2 linked regions of the Methanothermobacter thermautotrophicus str. Delta H genome follow. The protein of the gene in region 1 binds, or shares a complex with, the protein of each later gene. Links are inferred from orthologs where the notes say so. Each region holds a gene or a part of one and is shown on either strand. Other genes may lie near its edges.

What was found.
Region 2: MTH_RS04965 (region 1) and MTH_RS00210 share a complex: the UniProt entries of both Methanocaldococcus jannaschii proteins name them as parts of the RNA polymerase complex. The link is inferred for Methanothermobacter thermautotrophicus str. Delta H from one-to-one orthologs.

What each region holds. Positions count from the first base shown.
Region 1 is NC_000916.1:946,774-956,890, reverse strand. What follows is about bases 729-3,405. They hold MTH_RS04965 (DNA-directed RNA polymerase subunit H), read right to left. Parts: upstream 2,346-3,405; coding sequence 2,112-2,345; downstream 729-2,111. Other genes in these bases: MTH_RS04935 (phosphoglycerate kinase), read right to left, coding at 2,993-3,405; MTH_RS04970 (DNA-directed RNA polymerase subunit B''), read right to left, coding at 729-2,053. Outside these bases: rpoB (DNA-directed RNA polymerase subunit B), read right to left, coding at 1-489; more of MTH_RS04970, read right to left, coding at 512-728; more of MTH_RS04935, read right to left, coding at 3,406-4,192; tpiA (triose-phosphate isomerase), read right to left, coding at 4,225-4,914; MTH_RS04925 (transglutaminase domain-containing protein), read right to left, coding at 5,110-5,766; twy1 (4-demethylwyosine synthase TYW1), read left to right, coding at 6,416-7,327; MTH_RS04915 (DUF1002 domain-containing protein), read left to right, coding at 7,402-8,262; MTH_RS04910 (hypothetical protein), read left to right, coding at 8,425-9,510; sucC (ADP-forming succinate--CoA ligase subunit beta), read right to left, coding at 9,623-10,117. UniProt on the Methanocaldococcus jannaschii protein: DNA-dependent RNA polymerase (RNAP) catalyzes the transcription of DNA into RNA using the four ribonucleoside triphosphates as substrates.
Region 2 is NC_000916.1:16,116-28,880, forward strand. What follows is about bases 4,220-6,932. They hold MTH_RS00210 (DNA-directed RNA polymerase subunit K), read left to right. Parts: upstream 4,220-5,342; coding sequence 5,343-5,522; downstream 5,523-6,932. Other genes in these bases: MTH_RS00200 (30S ribosomal protein S9), read left to right, coding at 4,538-4,939; MTH_RS00205 (DNA-directed RNA polymerase subunit N), read left to right, coding at 4,998-5,165; eno (phosphopyruvate hydratase), read left to right, coding at 5,574-6,824; rpsB (30S ribosomal protein S2), read left to right, coding at 6,852-6,932. Also shown: MTH_RS00155 (50S ribosomal protein L14e), read left to right, coding at 80-307; MTH_RS00160 (RNA-guided pseudouridylation complex pseudouridine synthase subunit Cbf5), read left to right, coding at 337-1,296; MTH_RS00170 (30S ribosomal protein S13), read left to right, coding at 1,533-1,982; rpsD (30S ribosomal protein S4), read left to right, coding at 1,999-2,514; MTH_RS00180 (30S ribosomal protein S11), read left to right, coding at 2,532-2,924; MTH_RS00185 (DNA-directed RNA polymerase subunit D), read left to right, coding at 2,926-3,720; MTH_RS00190 (50S ribosomal protein L18e), read left to right, coding at 3,724-4,089; more of rpsB, read left to right, coding at 6,933-7,448; amrB (AmmeMemoRadiSam system protein B), read left to right, coding at 7,459-8,292; mvk (mevalonate kinase), read left to right, coding at 8,308-9,219; MTH_RS00235 (isopentenyl phosphate kinase), read left to right, coding at 9,241-10,041; fni (type 2 isopentenyl-diphosphate Delta-isomerase), read left to right, coding at 10,115-11,164; MTH_RS00245 (RNase J family beta-CASP ribonuclease), read left to right, coding at 11,166-12,518; short chain isoprenyl diphosphate synthase IdsA, read left to right, coding at 12,515-12,765. UniProt on the Methanocaldococcus jannaschii protein: DNA-dependent RNA polymerase (RNAP) catalyzes the transcription of DNA into RNA using the four ribonucleoside triphosphates as substrates.

The sequences.
Region 1 (10,117 bases):
TAGACCCAGGGCCTGCTTGGTCATCCCCGCCTCCATGGTGTTCCTCGGTGATGAGTTGTGGTTTGCAAAGGGGATGATACCTGCGCAGATACCGAGCATCGTGGAGGGATCTATTTCGAGGTGGGTGTGTTCGTCATTGATTTCATCAGGGCTCATGGCTATGTAGGCGTTTTCCTCCTCCTCTGCGTCCAAGTACTCTATTATTCCAGCGGCTATGAGGTCGTCCCATGACATTTCCCCTGTTTCAAGCTTTTCAAGGTGTTCTTCTGTGAGGAGAGGTTCTCCGTCCTCAACTATGATCAGGGGCCTCCTGGCCCTTCCAGGGTCTGTGAATATGTAAATCTCATGGTTTTCAGGGTAATGGGTTATGTTCATTTCAGGGGAGACTTCTCCGGATCTCCTCTTTTTCCGCATCTCCTCAACAAATTCTTCAGGGTTTTCACAGGTTCCTATAAGCTTCCCGTTAATGTAAATTTTGGTTTTACTCACTTAACAGCCTCCCGGTGGAAAATTAGTTCACAACCCCCATTTTAATGACCTCCTCAACCTCACTGGCATCTGAGCCCTCGGATATCTTTGCCAGCAGGGCGAGGTTCTTAACAAGACCACAGTTTGGACCCTCAGGGGTTTCGTTTGGACAGATCTTACCGAACTGTGTGGGGTGAAGGTCCCTTGCCTCGAAGTGGGGCTGGCTTCTGCTGAGGGGTGAAACGACTCTCCTCATGTGGGAGAGTGTACCCATGTAACTTGTCCGGTCCAGCAGCTGGCTCACACCTGCCCTTCCACCAACCCAGTTACCGGTTGCAATGGCGTGCTTGAGGTTCTCTGTCAGCACGTCGGATCTCACAGCCTGTTTTACGGATGGTTCCTTACCCCTGGCAAGGCTCCTCTCGAGCTGGTAGCTCATATCCCTGCTCAGGCTTGTGAAGGCCACCCTGAGGAGGTCCTCCATGAGGTCGCCTGAAACCCTGAGCCTCTTGTTTGTGTAGTGGTCCTTGTCGTGTGGCCTGCGCTCCCCTGATATGACCTGAAGGAGCATCTCGGTCATCTCGGCAAGGTATGTTGCCTTTTCCAGCCTCTTTTCGGGTTCTGTTCCTATGTGGGGCAGGAGGTAACGGTCTATAACGTCTTCAGCCCTTTTTATACGGTAGTCCTCGGTCATCCCCTTGGCGACGCGGTTACCGATGTACTTTATGGCGCTCCTTATGAGGTATTCTCTCCGGTCCTCTTCATCGAGTTCCTTCATCTCCTTTTTATTGAGGTTGAGCCTGTCGAGGGAGACCTGTATATCGTCTGCAGCTATCATCTGGTAGTTGAAGTCGTCTGATATGCTGGTGATGATTTCCTGGTCAGTTGCAAGTCCAAGGGCCCTGAGGAGTATGACGAGCGGGATTTCCCCTGGAACGTAGGGGAAGGATATTCTCAGGAAAACACCGGTCTTCCTTGGCTTACGGTACTCCAGGGATATTCTGGCCCTGAATCCACTCCTTATGGATGTTACTATTGCCCTTGCTCTGTTCTCGTCCTCTTCACCGATTCTTTCAAGGATTATCTTGTTGGGAGCTATCTCCTCCATCGTGACGATGGACCTCTCTGATCCATTAACAATGAAGTAGCCTCCAGGGTCCGCGGGGTCCTCTCCCTTCTCCATCAGTTCCTTCCTGCTGAGGCCATGGAGGTGGCATATCTCCGATTTCAGCATCACCGGCAGCTCACCGATGTATACCTTTTCGAATTCCGTTTCAGGTCCCCCCTCCTTGAGGAGTCTCATCTCCAGGCTCATGTGGGCTGAGTAGGTGAGGTTTCTTAGCCGGGCCTCTGTGGGATATATCTTGCTCTTTGAGCCGTCAGCCTCCTTGATGAAGGGCTTCTCTATGCTCACCTTTCCTGTTTCGACCCGGTATTTTCCCTGTTCCAGTTCAATGGGTTCGCTTGTATCTATTATTTCCTGTATGCGGTTACTTACGAAGTCGTTGTATGAATGGATGTGGTGGTCCACCAGATCGTATTTATCAAAAAACGCGTCTACCAATCCCCATGCACTTTTTTTCATGGACTTCCTCCAAAACAAATTAGATGATGAAATGATCCTGCAGTGTTGATCTTAAAAACTAGTCCTGAACAAGCCTGTAGGTTACGAATTCCTCTGCAGTCGGACTTTTACGGATTATTTTCACTATATCCCCCCTTTTAGCACCTATGGCCTTGGCCACAGGGTCTGTTGTTTTTATTTTTGGAAGCTGTTCTGGATGCGCATCGAGTTCTTTCAGCACCCTCTTTGCTTCAGATTCATTCAAAATCACGTGTTCCGGAACCAGCTGGTGTTTCAAGATCTCCCTCTTCACAATTCAGTCCTCCAGATAAAAAGTCACCGTAAAATTAGATAGCGGGCCCGACGGGAATTGAACCCGCGACCACTTGGTTAAAAGCCAAGCGCTCTGCCAGACTGAGCTACGGGCCCTCAGGAAACGCCCTGGCCGGGAATTGAACCCGAGTCGCGGGCTCGACAGGCCCGCATGATAGCCCCTACACCACCAGGGCAAGTCTCTAGAATGAGAGCATTCCATTGTTCTCTAGTTACCTGCTTATATACTTTTCCATTCCTATATGACATGCATGCTATGAGTTACATTTTTCTAGTATTTAAAGCTTTCACACCATTGGTGGAGTCCCGCCTGCCGGACTTGAACCAGCAACCCTCGGATCTACAGTCCGATGCTCTGCCAATTGAGCTAAGGCGGGTTGATATACATCATTGGACATCATTGGACATGATGCATATTTAAGCTTTGTGGATGGGACCACCCGGATTTGAACCGGGGTCTCAGGCTCCCAAAGCCCAAAGGATCGACCAAGCTACCCTATGGTCCCTTTTTGAAGCCCCGGACGGGAATTGAACCCGCGACCACGAGATTACAAGTCTCGCGCTCCACCAGACTGAGCTACCGAGGCATTTCCAATGTTAGTAACTACTCATTTATATAGTTTGTGGTTATGGGTGCCTGGATTCCTCAAGCACCCTGACTGCGGGAAGCTCCTCACCTGCAAGGAGGCTTATGCTGGCACCGCCTCCACTGCTGATATGGTTTATGCTGTCCTCAAAGCCCATCTTCACTGCTGCAGCAGCAAGGTGACCCCCGCCGATTATTGAGAAACCTTCTGAAGAGGATATTGCATTCAGTATGTCCTCGGTTCCTATGCTGAAATCAGGGTTCTCAAATACGCCTGCCGGTCCATTGGCAAAGAGGGTCCTTGCCTCACGTATCCTCCTGGCGTAGAGCTTTATGGTTTCCATTCCGATATCCTGTATCGGATGGTTGGGTATCTTTTTCACAGGAACATCAACCCTCTTGCCGTCCCTGCATACTGCAACATCAACGGGTACAACTATCCTTTCAGGGAAGCGCTTCTTCAGTTTCTTCGCCACCTTGATGAAGTCACAGTATCCCCTGCTCTTGATGAAGTCCATGTTCACCTTACCGATCTTAACCCCGCATCCCGCCAGGAATATGTTGGCAACAAGGCCCGTTGTCAGTACAAGGTCTGCGCTACCGTTTTCAAGGACGTTCTTCATGACCATGATGGAGTCATCAACCTTCACCCCGCCGAGAACATAGACACAGGGCCTTTCAACATTCTCAAGGGCACCCTGAAGTGTTCGAAGTTCCCTCTCCATCACACGACCCGCAGCTGACGGTACCCTCAGGGCGAAGCCAACAAGGGAGGGCTGGGACCTGTGGGCTGCCGCGAAGGCGTCGTTGATGAAGTAGTCCAGGAGGGGCGCCAGCTTCCTAACAAGGTGTGTCTCCGCCTGTTCCTCAGGGTCTCGCTTGAGCACCTCCTCGGAGTAGAAGCGGACGTTCTCAAGGAGGATTATCTCACCATCACCCAGTCCTGAGATGTTCTCCCTTGCAGCGGATCCGAATATATCCTCAACGTACTTAACGGGCCTCCTGAGTATCCCGGAGAGCGCCCTGGCATGCTGCTCCAGTGTTGTGAAGTCATTCTTCCCGGGTCTGCTCTGGTGGGCCATCACAACTGTCCTGGCACCCCTATCTGAGAGTTCCCTTATGGTCTCTGCATGGAGCCTCATCCTTGTATCATCGAGTATTGTCCCATCATTGGGGTCCACAGGCGAATTTATGTCCACGCGGACAAGGACTGTCTTTCCTGTGACTTCAATGTCATCCATGGTTTTAAATTTAAAGGACACCGGGATCACCATCAAACCTTACTTACAAGATCCAGAAGGGCGTCCCGTGGGCTGTCAGCCAGGATGATGCCTGATGCAAGAAGAACACCCTCGGCCCCCAGGTCAACAGCAGCCTTCATGTCGTCTCCTGTGGATATTCCGGCGCCACAGAGCACACTGACCTCAGGGTTCACCTTCTTCACAGCATCAACACTTCCCGTTATAACCTCAGGTTCGGCCCTTGACACAGGTATTCCGGATCCTATGAGTTCAGGGGGTTCAACCGCCACGAAGTCCGGTCCCAGGGCGGCGGCAGCAGCAGTGGTCATGACGTTGTTCGTGCATACCACGGACATCATCTCAAGTTCCTTCATCCTTGATATCACCCATTCGATGTCTGCAAGTTGCATCCGCTTTTCTGAATGGTTTATGAGGGTTCCTGCTGCACCTGCGTCCCTGGCGCACTCTGCAAGGATGCTCCCTGTGTGTCCACCAGCATCAACGGCGTCAATGTGCTGTGCCAGCACCGGTATTTCTACAGCATCACTCACCCGGTGGAGGTCCATGTGCTGCGGTGCCACAGCCATGTTAACACCGGTCTCATCTGCGACATCCCCGCATATTGATGCAAGTTCGAGGGCTCTCTCACCTGTTGATTCGAGGTATGTTTTAAAATTCAGTATGACAATGGGTGTGTCCTTCAACTCCAAATCCTCCAGCATGATTAATGGGATATCTCATAGTATGGTTGAGGTGTATTATAAAATATGCTGTGACATCCGTGCGGGAGTTGTTGAAGGGGTTCATGAATGAATTTGCCTGTAATATCCAGCGCATCCCCACATAGTGAAGGTGTTAAATGCAGAAAGCTGTTGGATGATGTTAAACCAGTGAAAAATTAAATTGTAAACATTATACTACATGTTGTAGGTCTTCACAACGCGTGTTGCGCGACCGCAGGTTGCAGTATAATGTTTACTACCGTAACGCTTGGTTACCAGTGACGGTTCAAAGCTCGTCCACCTGCCCTCAGAATACACGTGAAGCCATCGGTGTCTTGATGATGATGAGGTGGCACCCTGCACGACCTTCACCTTGTAGCCGTTTGCTGCAAGTTTCCGGGCAGACCAGTCAGAGAGTCCCCAGCAGTCCCCATAGCCTGTCTTCTCAACGCCTTCAGCTGTGTGTGGCCCGCCTGATCTGTGATTAAGGTTCCTGTTAATGTAGGATGCAAGCTTCTCAAGCCCCTCATCGCCCTGGAGATTGTTAAGCTCATCAGAGCTTATAGCCCTGGTGTATGCTTTTCTTGAGGTTGTACTGTAGGTAGCACGGCTCCTGTATTTCTTCTTTGTCTTTGTCTTATAGGCAGCCTTTGTCCGGTACGTGTACTTCTTTTTTGTCTTTGTCCGGTAGGTTTTCTTTACCGTACCCTTGGAAGCATGGACCTTGCTGTATCTCTTGTACTTCTTGTACTTGGATGCTGCATCAACCTTTGGGAGGGATGTGGACTTTGCTGTTATCTTATCGCCACTGGAATCTTGAAATTCCAGCTGTCCTATGGGTATGGTACTCACTGCTACTGCGAGTGCAAGTAGAGCGAGGTAACGCGAGTGTCTCTTAATCTTACCGCCTCCACTGATGGCAGGATCTACCCGCCGACCTTACCATGAACCTTAATCACATCACCACTATATATAAACCTTTGTTTCCGGAATAAGACAAAAAGGCTTATATAATGCTTTTTTCAGCATTCAGAGGATTCTAATCATGAATTGATAATGGCGCCCCAATACTCTGTTAAAAGGTTTTATTTTTTCCAAAGAATGAATATGGGGCCCTAAAAAAATCTGAAAGCCTTTTAAATTAAATCAGCACCTCACGCACACCTAAGCACATTTTAATGAATTCAATTCCATCAGGGGCTTTTAAGAGAGCTTATATGGCAAAACCAGAGATTATAAAGCCATTTAAACACAGACCTTTTAATACTAAGCTTATATTTATTATTAACCCACATTCCTGTCTGTCTGGTGTGGCTGATGTAAGGGGGGCTAACAGGAGGTCATCTAATCGCAGCGGTTCCTGTGTCTGGCATATATATTTGAATAAGAAACATTTCATAGCATCATTCCATCAGAGAACCTGCTGGCATATATTTAAATGGAGCTGCAGAAATCATATCAAGGGCAGAACATCTGAAAAAATGTTAGAGATGGGTTGGCCATGTACCTGGAAGAATCTCAGAGAAAAATGGAGAGGATGGGATACCGCTTCGTGGGAGAGCACGGACATTCAGCGGTTAAAACCTGCCTCTGGACAAAGAAGAGCATAGTCAATGAGGGAGTATGCTACAAGGAAAAATTCTATGGAATCAGGAGCCACAGATGCCTCCAGATGTCTCCAAGTGTGCCATTTTGCCAGCAGAAATGCCTCTTCTGCTGGAGGGACCTCTCATCAACAGGGACAGCATGGGAGGGCCCCCATGATGAACCCGCAGATATAATTGATGGGGCCATAGAGGCACAGAGGAAACTGCTATGTGGATACCTCGGCAATGAAAGGGCAGATAAAATCAAGGTGATGGAGTCACAGGACCCGACAAATGCTGCCATATCACTTGCAGGGGAACCAATGCTCTACCCTGACATGGATGGTCTCCTGAGGGAATTTCACAGGAGAAACTTCACAACATTCCTTGTAACCAATGGCCTGGCACCCATGAACCTTGAAAAACTTTCAGAGGAACCCACACAGCTCTACATATCCCTGGACGCCCCTGACAGGGACACCTATAAGGAACTCTGCAGGCCACAGATACCAGGGGCCTGGGATCTCCTCAACAGCTCACTTGAACTCATGCCATCCTTCAGCTGCAGGAAGGTCCTCAGGATCACCGCAGTAAGGCATATTAACATGAAGGATCCTGAGGGGTTCGCCAGGATGATCGAGAGGGCCAGACCCGACTTTGTTGAGGTAAAGGCCTACATGTACATAGGCTACTCAAGAAGACGCCTTGATATAGAGAACATGCCCCTCTTCTATGAGGTCCATGAATTTGCAGAAGAACTTGCGGCTGCATCCGGGATGGAGATCGTGGATGAATCACGGGAGAGCAGGGTTGTTCTTCTGGCTTAGGGCGCCGGATTCTGGATGACCAGACACCACCCTTAAATAATTCATCCACGATAATTATTAAACAGGTGGTAATTATGAGGCAAATTCTTCCATTAATTCTAATTGCATTCCTTGTGGCCGCCCCTGTATTTGCAGTTTCAGGGTTCTCTGTGACACTTGGGGAGGCCACCAGCAGCAATCCATCATACAAAAGCGCTGTGATGGACTACTTCAAAGCAAAGACAGATAAGGACCTTCAGAGTGCTGATATTAAGATTGTAACAGCATCAGAGGTCAACGAGGTTTCACGGGGCGTCACAGGCCGTGTGTACTCACCATCGCAGATACTGTCCTGTGCAATGGTGGACCTTTCCTACAGTGACGGGATCAAGGTCTCGGTTGATACCAGCAAGATAAGGGTTGTAACACCTGAGATGTATGCAAGCGCCCTCAGGTCCTCAGGGATAGATCGTGGCTACGTAGTAGTGACTTCACCGGTACCTGCGTCAGGGGAGGCTGCACTTGCAGGGGTCCTGAAATCATATGAGATCGCCGTCGGAGAGCAGATACCCGAGGAGGCCAAGAGGGTATCTGTTGAGGAGATATACCTCCAGAGCAGGCTTGTTAACGAAACAAACGCCACAGGGGATAGGGTGGCTGAACTCTTCGATGAGGTCAAAAACAGGACCCAGAGTCAGAACCTCCAGGACCCCGCTGACATACAGCGGGTCGTGGTTGATGTATCACAGCAGATGAACATCAACCTCACAGAGACCCAGGTCCAGCAGGTTGCCGATTCGGTTGCAGCATCCCAGAGGGTCCAGGGAAGCCTCACAGAATTTAAACAGAGGCTGGAGGGTGTTAGCCAGCAGGTTGGAGGATCAGGTATACTGGACCAGATATATGCGTTCCTCCAGAGCATCTACAACTACATCATGGGGATTGCATCCCCATAGATTATTTTTAGAGTGCCGGAGTTCCAGGGGATTCTAGTGGTGGCATACCTTCCAGCCTGGAGTGGTTCATGGGGTCCCCTTATTCAGGGGCATCCTTTTCGGTGACCGGTCTTCACATCAGACCATAATATATATTGAGGATTATTACAATATCTCCTAATCATGTTGATAGCTCAGAATAACCTTCAGTTCATCCTGGAAGTTGCAGTGATAATCCATGTTGGCATAATTCTGCTCTTCAATGTGGTGGCGGCACCCCTCAGTCTTGTGATGTTCCTGGGGACCGTGCTGACAGTCGCACTTGCACTTATATTCTCACTGGATGCAGCTTTTCTTCTGCTACCCTTCCTATCACACCATGAATTCACCCACCCCTTCGGACCCTTCGCGGTTTTATTCTGGGTTACAATGGTTGCATCCTCAAACCTCCTCACCGAGGCAGGTATAGGATCAGCATCCGTTAAGAAACTTTCACTTCTACTCTTCTTTGTAATAGCCATCTCCGGGGGGCTGATGCACAGGTCATTCCTGGTGCTCTGGCTCCTGGGATGGGCCTTCGGTTATCTCCTCATGTCAAAGAGTTTCAGGAGGAGCACAAAGATAACCAAAAAATCGGTCCTATCATTCATCCTCGCCGGTGCTGGAGCTTTCGCCCTCATGGAGTTCCTCTCGAAGGTCCTCAATAAGAGCGTTCTGAGTCCAATGCTGAGGATCACAAGGCTTGAGGAGAACACGGTTCCAAGCCTTTCACTGGTCCTTAAAAATACGACCTTCTGGGGACATGTGCAGGGTTCCTGTTACTGGAAATCAGCCTGCCTGGGGGGCGCCGATGGATATATCACCCTCCCCATCACCATGATCCAGAACCTGGGGCTTCCATACCACATATTCTACGGGGTTCTGGTGGTTAAGAAGGACTACATCGACTACATGCTACCCGGGATCTTTGCGGTGGCCTTTGACGCGGGCTTCTTTGGGCTGCTCTTCCTCCTCTTCTGGGTTATGATAGTCACCTTCTGTGGGCTCAGTGTTCTCAGGAGGTATCAGGAGCAGAGACTCAACGGTAGCAGGATGTACCTTGGCCGGGAGGCCCTCCTTATAGGGTCCCTTGCAGCATTCCTGTCACAGAGCCTGATGGGCCTCTTCATATTCAACAGGTCATTTAACTCATCAGCCCTTCTCACATACATAATAATATCCGCCCTGGTGATGGCCCACACCGTCACCATCAAGAGGACAATCTCCTGATACTGGTGTGCATTAACCCGACGTTTCAGGGTTTGTTATAAGGAAACAGAAAAAGGGAAGCTGGCTGGAGGTTTTTTCTATTTCCAGAAAAAAGAGAAGGGGAGCTGGAGGTTTAGAGGTTTTTTGCTATCTCAACGGCCTTCTCAGCAGCCCTCTCAAGGGACGTCTCAAAGGGGATTCCTGCCTCCCGCAGGATCCTCTGACCCTCCTCCTCATTGGTTCCGGTAAGGCGTATCACAAGGGGCACGTCTCTTCTGGCATCCCTCAGGGCGTTCACAACACCCCTGGCAACATCATCGGCCCTGGTTATACCGCCAAGGACGTTGAGGAATACAACCCGGACTGAGGGATGGGATATGACGAGGTCAAGGGCCCTCCTTATGACGTCCTCTGAGGCACCGCCACCGATGTCGAGGAATGTGGCGGGTTCCCCGTTCAGTTTTATGAGGTCCATTGCGGTGAGGGTTAACCCGGCACCGTTACCTATAACCGCAATATCTCCGTCGAGCTTCACAAAGGCAAACTCCTCGGGTTCATACTCCTCCATTTCCATAAATTCCCTGTGGCGGTAAATGGAGTCGTCATCCACCTCAAGCTTTGCGTCTGC
Region 2 (12,765 bases), 930 kb from region 1 along the record:
ATATGACATTGTGATAAACACCAACCGTTTTGACGCCGAGGCTAGCTGACATCATACTAAAAGTTACTGAGGTGATTTAATGGCAGCAATAGAAGTTGGAAGAGTATGTGTAAAAACCGCAGGAAGAGAAGCCGGTGAAAATGGCGTGATACTCGATATCATCGACAAAAACTTCGTTGAAGTTGTGGGTGTTAACGTTAAAAATAGAAGGTGCAACGTGAGCCACCTCGAACCCACTGAGAATAAGATAGAACTCAAGTCAGATGATATTGAGGAGATAAAGAAGGAACTTGAATCCCTGGAATAAACTCACCTCTTTTTTTGCAGGTATCCCTCATGGCAAACTTCATTGAACTAAAGGAGGCCACCACAAACCCTGACTACGGGTGCCCACCGGCTGAACGGGACATTGAGGCCCATATATCCATGGGTGTTGTGAACCTTGATAAACCCTCAGGTCCAACATCCCATCAGGTGGATTCATGGGTCAGGGACATGCTCCACGTGGAGAAGGTGGGACACGGCGGCACACTCGACCCGAAGGTTACTGGTGTGCTCCCCCTGGGAATAGACAGGGCCACCAGGGTCATGCAGCTCCTCCTGGAGGCTCCTAAGGAGTACGTTTGCCTCATGAGGGTCCACAGGGAGGTGGATGAGGAAAGAATAAGGGAGGTCCTGGGGGAATTTCAGGGGAAGATATTCCAGATACCCCCACTCAAATCCGCAGTTAAAAGGGATCTCCGCGTCAGAACAATCTACCGTGTGGATATACTGGAGGTGGATGGTCAGGATGTTCTCTTCAGGATAGCCTGTGAGGCGGGGACCTATGTGAGAAAGTACTGCCACGATGTTGGCGAGGCCCTTGGTGCAGGTGCCCACATGGCTGAACTCAGACGCACAGCCGTGGGACCCTTCACAGAGGAGGGCCTTGTGACACTCCATGATCTCAAGGACGCATACCAGTTCTGGGTTGAGGATGGAGATGAGACCTTCCTGAGGGAGTGCATCCTCCCCATGGAGTTTGCAGTGGGTCACCTCCCCCGTGTGGTTATCCTGGACTCGGCGGTTGATGCAATATGCCATGGCGCTGATCTTGCACGTGGCGGTATAGCCGGACTGGATGATAACATAGCCTGGGGGGACACCGTCGCCATAATGACCCTCAAGGGCGAACTGGTGGGTGTTGGCGAGGCATCCATGTCTGCACTGGATATTGCAGCGGCAGATGGTGGTCTTGTTATTGAAACCCGCAAGGTCTTCATGGAACCGGGAACCTACCCGAGGATGTGGCGCTAGAAACCGACGGCAGCAATACTTAAATAGATGTCATAATATACAGTTATATGATACATCCTGTGCCGGGATAGCCTAGCCAGGTAAGGCGCAAGACTGGAAATCTTGTGGAGCTTTGCTCCTCCTGGGTTCAAATCCCAGTCCCGGCGTCGGTTAAAGCAACCCTGTTGCACCTACGACTCTTATGAAGAATTCGCAAACCCCCGTCCCGCGAATTCACTCTTACTGGAGGTTAATGAATGGAAGAAGAATTCAAACATATGGTTCGTATTGCCAGAAAGGACATTGATGGTAATAAGACCATGGAAAATGCCCTTACAAGTATAAAGGGCGTTGGTAAGGCTCTTTCAAGGGCAATAATCATGTCAGCAGGATACGATCTCAATCAGAGAATAGGCTACCTTTCCGATGAGGAAATAGAGAGACTTGAAGAGGCCATAAAGAACCCTGCCAAGTATAACATCCCATCATGGATGATCAACAGGCGTAACGATTACGAGACAGGCGAGGACAAGCACCTCATAGAATCTGACCTCGAAATGTGCCTCAGAGAGGACCTCAACAGGATGAGGAAAACAAGGAGCTACAAGGGAAGGAGACACGAACTTGGACTACCTGTCAGGGGACAGAGGACAAAGTCAACATTTAGGAAAGGCTCCTCAGTTGGTGTGAGAAGGAAGAAGAGATAGTTAAGGAGATGTTAAAATGGGACACCCACGTAAGGCAAGGAAAAAGTATGATACTCCACCTCACCCATGGAACGCTGAAAGAATAAAGGAAGAAAACAGGCTCGTGGCAAAATACGGCCTCAAGAACAAGAAGGAAGTCTGGAAAGCAGAGACAATGGTGAGGAGATACAGGAGGGACGCAAGGTACCTCCTTGGTATGGCCAGTGAACACACAGGGAAGGAGAGGGAACAGCTCCTGGGCCACCTCGTCAGGACAGGAATACTCAACGAGGGCGCCAAACTCGAGGACGTCCTGGACCTCACAGTGGAGGACGTGCTCAGGAGAAGACTCCAGACACTGGTCCACAAGAGGGGACTTGCAAGGACCGTGAAGGAGGCCAGGCAGATGGTCATCCACGGCCACATAGCCCTTGACGGAAGGAAGATCGACGCCCCGGGATACATAGTTAAAAGGGGAGAAGAGGATAAGATAGGGTTCTACCCATCATCCCCAATGAAAAAACAGATAGAAGCAGCCCAGGACGCTGAATAATTTCAGGGAGAGATAAAATGGCTGAGAAGGAAAAATGGGGAATTGCAAATATTTACTCATCATTCAACAACACAATAATCACCATCACAGACATAACCGGTGCAGAGACCATAACACAGTGGTCCGGTGGTAAGGTTGTGAGGGCGGACCGTCAGGAGTCCTCACCCTTCGCTGCAATGGAGGCCGCAACAAGGGCAGCTGATGATGCAAAGGAGAAGGGCATCGTCGGCCTGCACATAAAGGTCAGGGCTCCTGGTGGAAACGGTCCAAGGACACCCGGACCAGGTGCACAGGCAGCCATAAGGGCACTGGCAAGGGCTGGAATGAGGATAGGTAAAATTGAGGATGTAACTCCCATACCTCACGATGGAACAGGTAGACCTGGAGGTAAGAGGGGAAGAAGGGTCTAAAATGGATATTGCTCTTAAGGAAAAAACTGATACCGAAATGGTCTTTGTGGTCAGCGGCGTCACGGTTCCATTCATAAACGCCATAAGGAGGATCTGCATGATGGAGGTCCCCAAACTGGCAATTGAGTACGTCAACATGTACAGGAACGACGCCAAGATGTTCGATGAGGTACTGGCCCACAGGCTGGGGCTTGTACCCCTTGCAGCTGACCCTGAATTTGCTGAATCCCTTAAAATGCCTGAGGAGTGCGACTGTGAGGAGTACTGCTCAGAGTGCAGTGTATCCCTCACCCTCAGGAAGAAGGGCCCGGGTGTTGTTTACTCAGGGGATCTTGTTTCAGAAACACCCGCAGTTAAACCGGTTTACCCTGACATTCCCCTTGTGAAGCTTGGAGATGATGATGAGCTTGAACTGGAGGCCGTCGCACAGCTGGGTGTGGGAAGGGAACATGCGAAATGGGAACCCACCACAGCATGCGCATACAAATACTACCCCAGGATAGAGTTCAGTGAAGACTGTGACGAGTGCCTTGAATGCATCGAGGCATGCCCGAGGGATGTTCTTGGAGAGGAATCAGGTAAACCCGTGGTTGTTGACCTTGAAAACTGTTCAATGTGCAAGAGCTGTGTCAGGGCATGTGATAAGAGGGCCATAGATGTGGGATACGAGGAAGGCAAGTTCATATTCAGGATAGAGACCGACGGATCAGTTGACCCAAAGGATGTTCTCCTTAAGGCCTGTGACATCCTCAGGGACAAGGCAGAGCAGGTAATAACATTTTGTGAAGGAGGCTAACCAATGGTAAGGAAGATTACCAAGACGAATCCCAATCTTATAAAACTCATACGTAATCTCAGGAAAAAATCATCCCAGGAAGGCGCAGCAATCTGGAAGGACGTTGCAAGGAGACTCGAAAGGCCCACAAGGAACAGGGCTGCAGTCAATATATCCAAGATAAACAGGCACTCCGATGAGGATGAAACAGTTCTCGTGCCTGGAAAGGTCCTTGGAAGCGGAAACCTTGACCACAGGGTCCAGGTTGTTGCCCTGTCATTTTCACAGACAGCAAGGGATAAGATCGAGAGGGCCGGGGGAGAGTGCCTGACACTCGGAAAAATTGTTGAAGAGAACCCGGCCATTAAGAACATAAAGATAATAGAATAAGGTGTTGCTCATGATCATCAACGGAGAAGGACATATCCTTGGAAGACTGGCAAGTGTCGTCAGCAAGAAGCTCCTTGAGGGGGAGGAAGTGATCGTCTTAAATGCCGAGAAGATCCTGATCACAGGTTCTAAGGAATGGGCATACGGCAAGTACAAGCAGAGGATTGACAGGGCCAGCATATCCAACCCCAGAAGGATGGGTCCCAAGTACCCCAGAAGGCCCGACGACATATTCAGAAGGACCGTGAGGGGCATGCTACCCTACAAGAAATCAAAGGGAAGAGAAGCCTTCAAGGGCCTCAAGGCATATGTGGGTATTCCACGTGAATTCAAGGATGAAGAAATGGTTGAAATACCCGATGCAAAGGCAGGCAGCATAAAAAAGGGAATGGAACTCGGAGAGATCTCAGAACTTCTGGGTGCTAGATTACAGATAGGGAGTGTAATCATGAAGAAGGTTATTCACACAAGCGGCAAAAGGAAAACCGCCATTGCAAGGGGGACCATCAGGGAAGGTAAGGGTAGAGTGAGGATCAACAAGGTCCCGGTTGAACTCTACACACCTGAACTTGCAAGGCTCAAGATCATGGAACCACTGAAACTTGCCGGCGACGTTATAAATGACGTTGACATAAACGTCAGGGTCGTTGGTGGGGGTATAGTTGGACAGGCCGAGGCTGCAAGGATGGTCATCGCCAGGGGACTCGTGGACTGGACCAGTGACATGGACCTCAAGGAGAAGTTCGTACAGTACGACAGGACAATGCTGGTGGGAGACCCCAGACGTTCAGAGCCCAAGAAGTACGGGGGCCGAGGCGCCCGTGCAAGGAGACAGAAGAGTTACAGGTAGATCAATCGATAACTTTATATATTTTTATTTTATAAACTAAAGAGTAGAATGATTCAGTATGATTCCAGTAAGATGTTTAAGCTGCGGAAAACCTGTATCAGCCTATTTCAATGAGTATCAGAGGAGAGTGGCTGATGGAGAGGACCCCAAGGACGTGCTTGATGACCTGGGTCTCAAGAGGTACTGCTGCAGACGAATGTTAATTTCACATGTTGAGACATGGTAGGGGACCGTAGGGTAGCTTGGTCCATCCTCCCAGCCATTGAAGAAGTTTCCGGACTTTTCAACTGGAACGGGGATGGTCAGCACCGGAACGCTGGAGACCCGAGTTCAAATCTCGGCGGTCCCATCAAATCGAATCCAAGAACCTCTATTTTAATGTTTTTCTTGGAGGCATATGCATATGGCGTCAAAAAAACTCACACGTTTTGAAAGGGCTAGGCTGATAGGTGCCAGGGCACTCCAGATATCAATGGGTGCAAGACCACTCGTTGAGATCAAGGAGTCACTGGACCCTGTTGATATAGCCAGAAAGGAACTTGAAAAGAAGGTCATGCCACTGGACGTTAGAAGAGACAAATAAACTCTAATAAACCACTATTTTTCAGTCTAGAGTTTATTATGAGGTGTTTTAATGGAAAGTATTATTGAAGATGTTAGAGTAAGGAAAATTCTTGACAGCAGGGGAAACCCGACGGTTGAGGTTGATGTTATAACCTGGAACGGCTTTGGAAGGGCTGCAGCCCCCAGCGGTGCAAGCACAGGTTCCAGGGAGGTTGCAGCCTTCCCATCAGGGGGGGTTGATGAGATAATAACAGAGGTCGAGGATATAATCTCCTCAGAACTCATAGGAATGGATGCAGTGGACCTCCAGGACATAGACCTCGTCCTAAAGGAGATCGACGGGACCGAAAATCTCTCATCTCTGGGAGGTAACACCGTGGTGGCTGTTTCAATGGCAACCGCAAAGGCAGCAGCATCATCCTACAACATGCCCCTCTACAGGTTCCTCGGCGGAAACCTTGCAACATCCATACCCTACCCCCTGGGTAACATGATAAATGGGGGGGCCCACGCAGGAAAAAACGCCCCTGACATACAGGAGTTCCTGGTTGTGCCTGTGGGTGCTGAGGACATAACCGAGGCGGTTTTCGCAAATGCAGCCGTCCATAAGAGGATAAGGGAGCTCATCCAGAAGAAGGACCCGTCCTTTGCAGGAGGTAAGGGTGATGAGGGCGGATGGGTGCCCAGCCTCTCAAACGGGGACGCCCTGGAGATACAGGCCACTGCCTGTGAGGAGGTAACAGATGAACTCGGTGTTGAGGTGAGACCATCGCTGGACCTTGCAGCGAGCGAATTCTGGGACCCTGAGATTGAGAAGTACGTCTACAGGCAGGAGAACGTCCAGAAGGACACAGGCGAACAGATAGAATTTGTTAAGGAGATAATTGAAACCTATGACATGTACTATGTCGAGGACCCCCTCCATGAGGGAGACCTTGAGGGTTTCGCCGAGCTGACATCCCTGGTTGGTGACCGCTGCATGATCTGTGGTGACGATATCTTCGTGACCAACAGGGAGATACTCAGGGAGGGTATAGAGATGGGTGCAGCCAACGCCATAATCATCAAGCCCAACCAGATAGGCACCCTCACAGACACCTACCTCACCGTCAAACTGGCCCTCGAGAACAGGTACACCCCTGTGGTTTCACACAGGTCAGGTGAGACAACAGATGATACCATAGCCCACCTTGCGGTGGCCTTCGGAGCACCCCTCATAAAGACAGGTGCAATAGGCGGTGAGAGGATAGCCAAACTCAACGAACTCATACGCATACAGGAAGAGATTCCATATTCAAGGATGGCTGATCTGCCATTTTAAATATTGAAACTTATTTGAGGTGATAGATTGTCAGAACTACTAATACCACTGGACAAATACCTTGCAGCAGGACTGCACATTGGAACACAGCAGAAAACAGCTGATATGGAGAAGTACATTTACCGTGTGAGATCAGACGGACTCTACGTCCTCGATATAAGGAAGACAAATGACAGGGTAATCGCGGCTTCAAAGTTCCTCTCAAAGTATGAACCCGATGACATCCTCGCTGTTTCAACAAGACAGTATGGACAGGAACCTGTGAGGAAATTCGGTGAAGTTACAGGTGCAAGGACCATACCTGGAAGGTTCATACCCGGTACACTCACAAATCCTAACTATGCGAAGTTCATTGAACCGGAGGTCCTGGTGGCCACAGATCCAAGATCAGATTCACAGGCAATCATCGAGGCCAAACAGATAGGCATACCTGTGGTTGCCCTCTGTGACACTGAAAACCTCCTTGGAAATGTTGATATAGCAATACCCGTCAACAACAAGGGACGTAAGGCCATAGCCCTTGTCTACTGGTTACTGGCAAGGCAGTTCCTCCGGGAGAAGGGCATCCTCAAGGAGGATGAGGACCTGGACATACCTCCAACAGAGTTCGAACTGAAGATCTAGAAGTGGTCATATGATAAGGAGACCTGCAGTGGCGGGAGCTTTCTATGAACGGGACCCCGCGGCCCTCAGAAGGCGCATTGAATGGTGTTTCGAGCATGAGCTCGGACCCGGCACCCTTCCGGCAGTGGGGTCCATGAGGAGGATAAAGGGGGTGATCGCCCCCCACGCAGGTTACATGTATTCAGGACCCGTGGCAGCACACGCCTACCATGAGCTGGTATCCGATGGAATCCCCGGGACCCTGGTGATAATCTGCCCCAACCACACAGGGATGGGGTCAGGTGTATCGCTTATGCAGCAGGGTGCATGGGAGACACCCCTCGGTACAGTGGAGATAGACTCAGAGCTTGCAGAAGCCATTGTGAGAGAATCAGGGATCATAGACCTGGATGAGACAGCACACCTCGCCGAGCACAGCTGTGAGGTGCATGTACCCTTCATCCAGTACTTCACAGATAACTTCAGGATAGTTCCAGTTACCATGTGGATGCAGGGCCATGAGACAGCCGCCGATGTTGGACATGCGGTCGCATCAGCCATCAGGGAAACCGGAAGGGATGCGGCTGTCATCGCAAGCACAGACTTCACACACTACAGTCCACAGGACATTGCTGAAGCCACCGACAGAAGGATCATTGACAGGATAACAGCAATGGATGATACCGGCATGTACGGTGTTATCAGTGAACTCAACGCAACCATGTGCGGTTATGGGCCGGTAGCGGCTACCATCATAGCCTCAAGGATTCTTGGAGCCACAGAATGCGACCTACTGAGATATGCAACAAGTGGAGATGTTACCGGTGACCGCAGCTCGGTGGTGGGCTACGCTCACTTGTCCTGAGATAAGGGTGAAACATTGAAGTCGTCGGCATCCGCACCTGCCAAGGCCATTCTTTTTGGTGAACACGCAGTGGTCTACAGCAAGCCGGCAATAGCAGCCGCCATAGACCGCAGGGTGACTGTAACCGTAAGTGAATCCAGCAGCACCCATGTAACCATCCCCTCCCTGGGTATACGCCACAGTTCAGAGAGACCATCCGGTGGCATCCTGGACTACATCGGGAGGTGCCTCGAGCTTTACCATGACGCATCACCCCTTGACATCAGGGTGGAGATGGAGATACCCGCCGGTTCAGGCCTAGGTTCATCGGCTGCACTCACCGTTGCACTGATAGGTCCCCTCGACAGGTACCATGGAAGGGATCATGGACCCGGGGAGACAGCAGCCAGGGCCCACAGGGTGGAGGTTGATGTACAGGGAGCCGCCAGCCCCCTTGACACAGCCATCAGCACCTATGGGGGCCTTGTATACCTTGACAGCCAGAGGAGGGTGAGGCAGTTTGAGGCCGACCTGGGGGACCTTGTAATAGCACACCTTGACTATTCAGGGGAAACAGCCAGGATGGTTGCCGGCGTAGCTGAAAGGTTCAGGAGATTCCCGGATATCATGGGGAGGATAATGGACACAGTTGAGTCCATAACCAATACAGCATACAGGGAACTTCTAAGGAACAACACAGAACCCCTGGGGGAGCTCATGAACCTCAACCAGGGGCTGCTGGACTCCATGGGCGTTTCCACACGTGAACTTTCAATGATGGTCTATGAGGCAAGGAACGCCGGGGCAGCAGGTTCAAAGATCACAGGAGCCGGCGGCGGCGGGAGCATAATAGCCCACTGCCCGGGATGTGTGGATGATGTTGTCACGGCCCTTAACAGGAACTGGAAAGCCATGAGGGCAGAGTTTTCGGTTAAGGGACTCATCTAATATTCACAGGGTGCATATGTAATGATCATTCTCAAGCTTGGTGGAAGTGTAATTACCAGGAAGGACTCTGAGGAACCTGCAATAGACAGGGATAACCTTGAAAGGATAGCCTCAGAGATAGGGAACGCTTCGCCATCATCATTGATGATAGTGCACGGCGCAGGGTCCTTTGGCCACCCATTTGCAGGTGAGTACAGGATAGGCTCGGAGATAGAGAATGAGGAGGACCTCAGGCGCCGGAGGTTTGGATTTGCACTGACCCAGAACTGGGTTAAAAAGCTTAACAGCCATGTATGCGACGCACTCCTTGCTGAGGGAATTCCAGCAGTTTCAATGCAGCCATCAGCTTTCATAAGGGCCCATGCTGGCCGCATAAGCCACGCGGATATCTCACTGATCAGATCCTACCTTGAGGAGGGTATGGTACCGGTGGTCTACGGTGACGTTGTACTTGACTCAGACAGGAGGTTGAAATTTTCTGTCATATCAGGAGACCAGCTGATAAACCACTTCTCCCTGAGGCTGATGCCGGAGAGGGTCATACTCGGGACAGATGTGGACGGGGTATACACCAGGAACCCTAAGAAGCACCCCGATGCAAGGCTCCTTGATGTTATAGGATCACTCGATGACCTTGAATCCCTTGACGGGACACTTAACACTGATGTGACGGGTGGAATGGTCGGTAAGATAAGGGAACTCCTTCTGCTTGCAGAGAAGGGTGTGGAATCTGAAATAATTAATGCTGCAGTGCCCGGAAATATTGAGAGGGCCCTCCTGGGAGAGGAGGTACGGGGCACAAGAATCACAGGGAAACATTGAGGACATTCACGATTATCAATCAACATTCAAAGGAATTTATAGGGTGATGGAAAATTTTTAAGGGCGTTAAAATATGATTTCGGATAGGAAACTGGAGCATCTGATCCTGTGCGCCAGCTGTGATGTTGAGTACAGGAAGAAGACAGGCTTCGAGGATATTGAGATAGTTCACAGAGCCATACCTGAAATAAACAAGGAAAAGATAGATATAAGCCTTGATTTTCTCGGCAGGGAATTATCATCTCCTGTAATGATAAGTGCAATCACAGGCGGCCACCCGGCCTCCATGAAGATAAACAGGGAACTTGCCAGGGCGGCAGAGAAACTTGGAATAGCACTTGGACTTGGAAGTCAGAGGGCCGGGGTGGAGCACCCTGAACTTGAGGGGACCTACACCATCGCAAGGGAGGAGGCACCCTCAGCAATGCTCATAGGTAACATTGGAAGTTCACATATCGAATACGCTGAAAGGGCCGTGGAGATGATAGATGCAGACGCCCTGGCAGTGCACCTCAACCCACTCCAGGAGTCCATACAGCCCGGAGGAGACGTTGACTCATCAGGGGCCCTCGAGTCCATATCAGCAATAGTTGAGTCAGTGGACGTCCCGGTAATGGTGAAGGAGACAGGGGCAGGTATATGCTCAGAGGATGCCATTGAACTTGAATCCTGTGGTGTATCAGCCATAGATGTTGCAGGTGCAGGCGGCACCAGCTGGGCTGCCGTGGAAACATACCGGGCGGATGACAGGTACCTCGGAGAACTCTTCTGGGACTGGGGCATACCAACCGCTGCAAGCACCGTGGAGGTCGTGGAATCTGTCAGCATCCCGGTAATAGCATCAGGGGGTATCAGGAGCGGGATCGACGCCGCCAAGGCAATATCCCTCGGTGCAGAAATGGTGGGGATTGCACTCCCGGTCCTTGAAGCAGCGGGGCATGGCTACAGGGAAGTTATTAAGGTAATTGAGGGATTCAATGAGGCCCTCAGGACTGCAATGTACCTGGCAGGTGCAGAGACACTTGACGATCTTAAAAAATCACCAGTCATAATAACAGGCCATACAGGAGAATGGCTGAACCAAAGGGGCTTTGAAACTAAAAAATACGCCAGGAGGTCATAATTTGAGCGTAGAAGTAATTGCGATCGGCGGATACGAGGAAGTTGGTAAGAACATGTCCGCCGTTAAGGTAGGAGATGACGTTGTAATATTTGATATGGGGATTCACCTTGACAGGGTTCACATACATGAGGACACAGATATAGCAAGGATGCACAGCCTCGACCTCATTGAGAGGGGGGTCATCCCCGACGATACCCTCATGAAGGACGTTGACGGGAAGGTCAGGGCCATAGTATTCACCCATGGGCACCTTGACCATATAGGGGCAGTTGCAAAACTCGCCCACAGGTACCAGGCGCCCATAATAGCAACACCCTACACCATAGCACTCATAGAGAGAACAATAAAGGCTGAGAGGAAGTTCAACGTCCTCAACACACTCCAGGTACTGAACGCCGGGGAGAAGTGTCAGATATCACCGGGTATAACCCTGGAGTTCATCCAGTCAACCCACAGCATACCCCAGTCAGTGATAGCAGCCCTGCACACACCGGAGGGCATAATAGTCTATGCACTGGACTTCAAATTCGACGACCACCAGAAGATATCCCCACCACCAGACTACCACCGTCTCAGGGAACTTGGAAGGAAGGGCGTCCTCGCCATGATAGTCGAGACAACAAGGGCCAATGAGAAGCAGGAGGTCAAGACCCACTCAGAGAAGGTTGCAAGGATAGTCCTGGAGGACATAATGAAGAACCCCCTGGAGGAGAAGACCGGGATGATCGTGACAACCTTCTCATCCCACATGGAACGTATACAGGCCATAAGTGACATAGCATCAAAGAGCGACAGGCAGATGCTTCTCCTGGGAAGGTCAATGGAGCGCTACTGTGGACTCGCAGAGGCAATGGGGATCCTGAAACTCCCTGAGAATGCGAGCATATATGGAAGTCCCAAGGCAGTTAACAGGGCCCTTGCACGTGCAGAGGCAAAGCGCGAGGACTACCTCCTCATAACCACGGGACATCAGGGGGAACCCGACGCACTGCTCCCAAGGATAGCCAATGCAAAGACCCAGTTCAGGATACAGAGGGGTGATAATGTTGTGATATCAGCCCCGGTCATCCCGAACCCCATGAACGTTGCCAACAGGAACCTGATGGAGAGGCGTCTGGCATCAAGCGGTGCCAGGATCTACACCAACGCCCATGTGTCAGGGCATGCTGGAAGGGAGGACCACAGGGACTTCATAAGAATGCTGAACCCCATGCACATAATACCTGCCCACGGTGACCTGAGCATGCTCTCGGCCTACGCAGAGATAGCAGAGGAGGAGGGCTACAAGCTGGGTAACGATATACATATCCTAAGGAATGGACAGGCACAGGTCTTTAATGGAGGTATCCGATGATGGAAGTAATGGATATTCTAAGGAAGTACTCTGAAATGGCTGATGAGAGGATAAGGGAGTCCATCAGTGACATAACACCCGAGACGTTACTCAGAGCATCAGAACACCTCATCACAGCAGGCGGTAAGAAGATAAGACCATCACTGGCCCTCTTAAGCTCTGAGGCTGTTGGCGGAGACCCCGGGGATGCTGCGGGTGTTGCAGCGGCAATAGAACTGATCCACACATTCTCACTCATCCACGATGA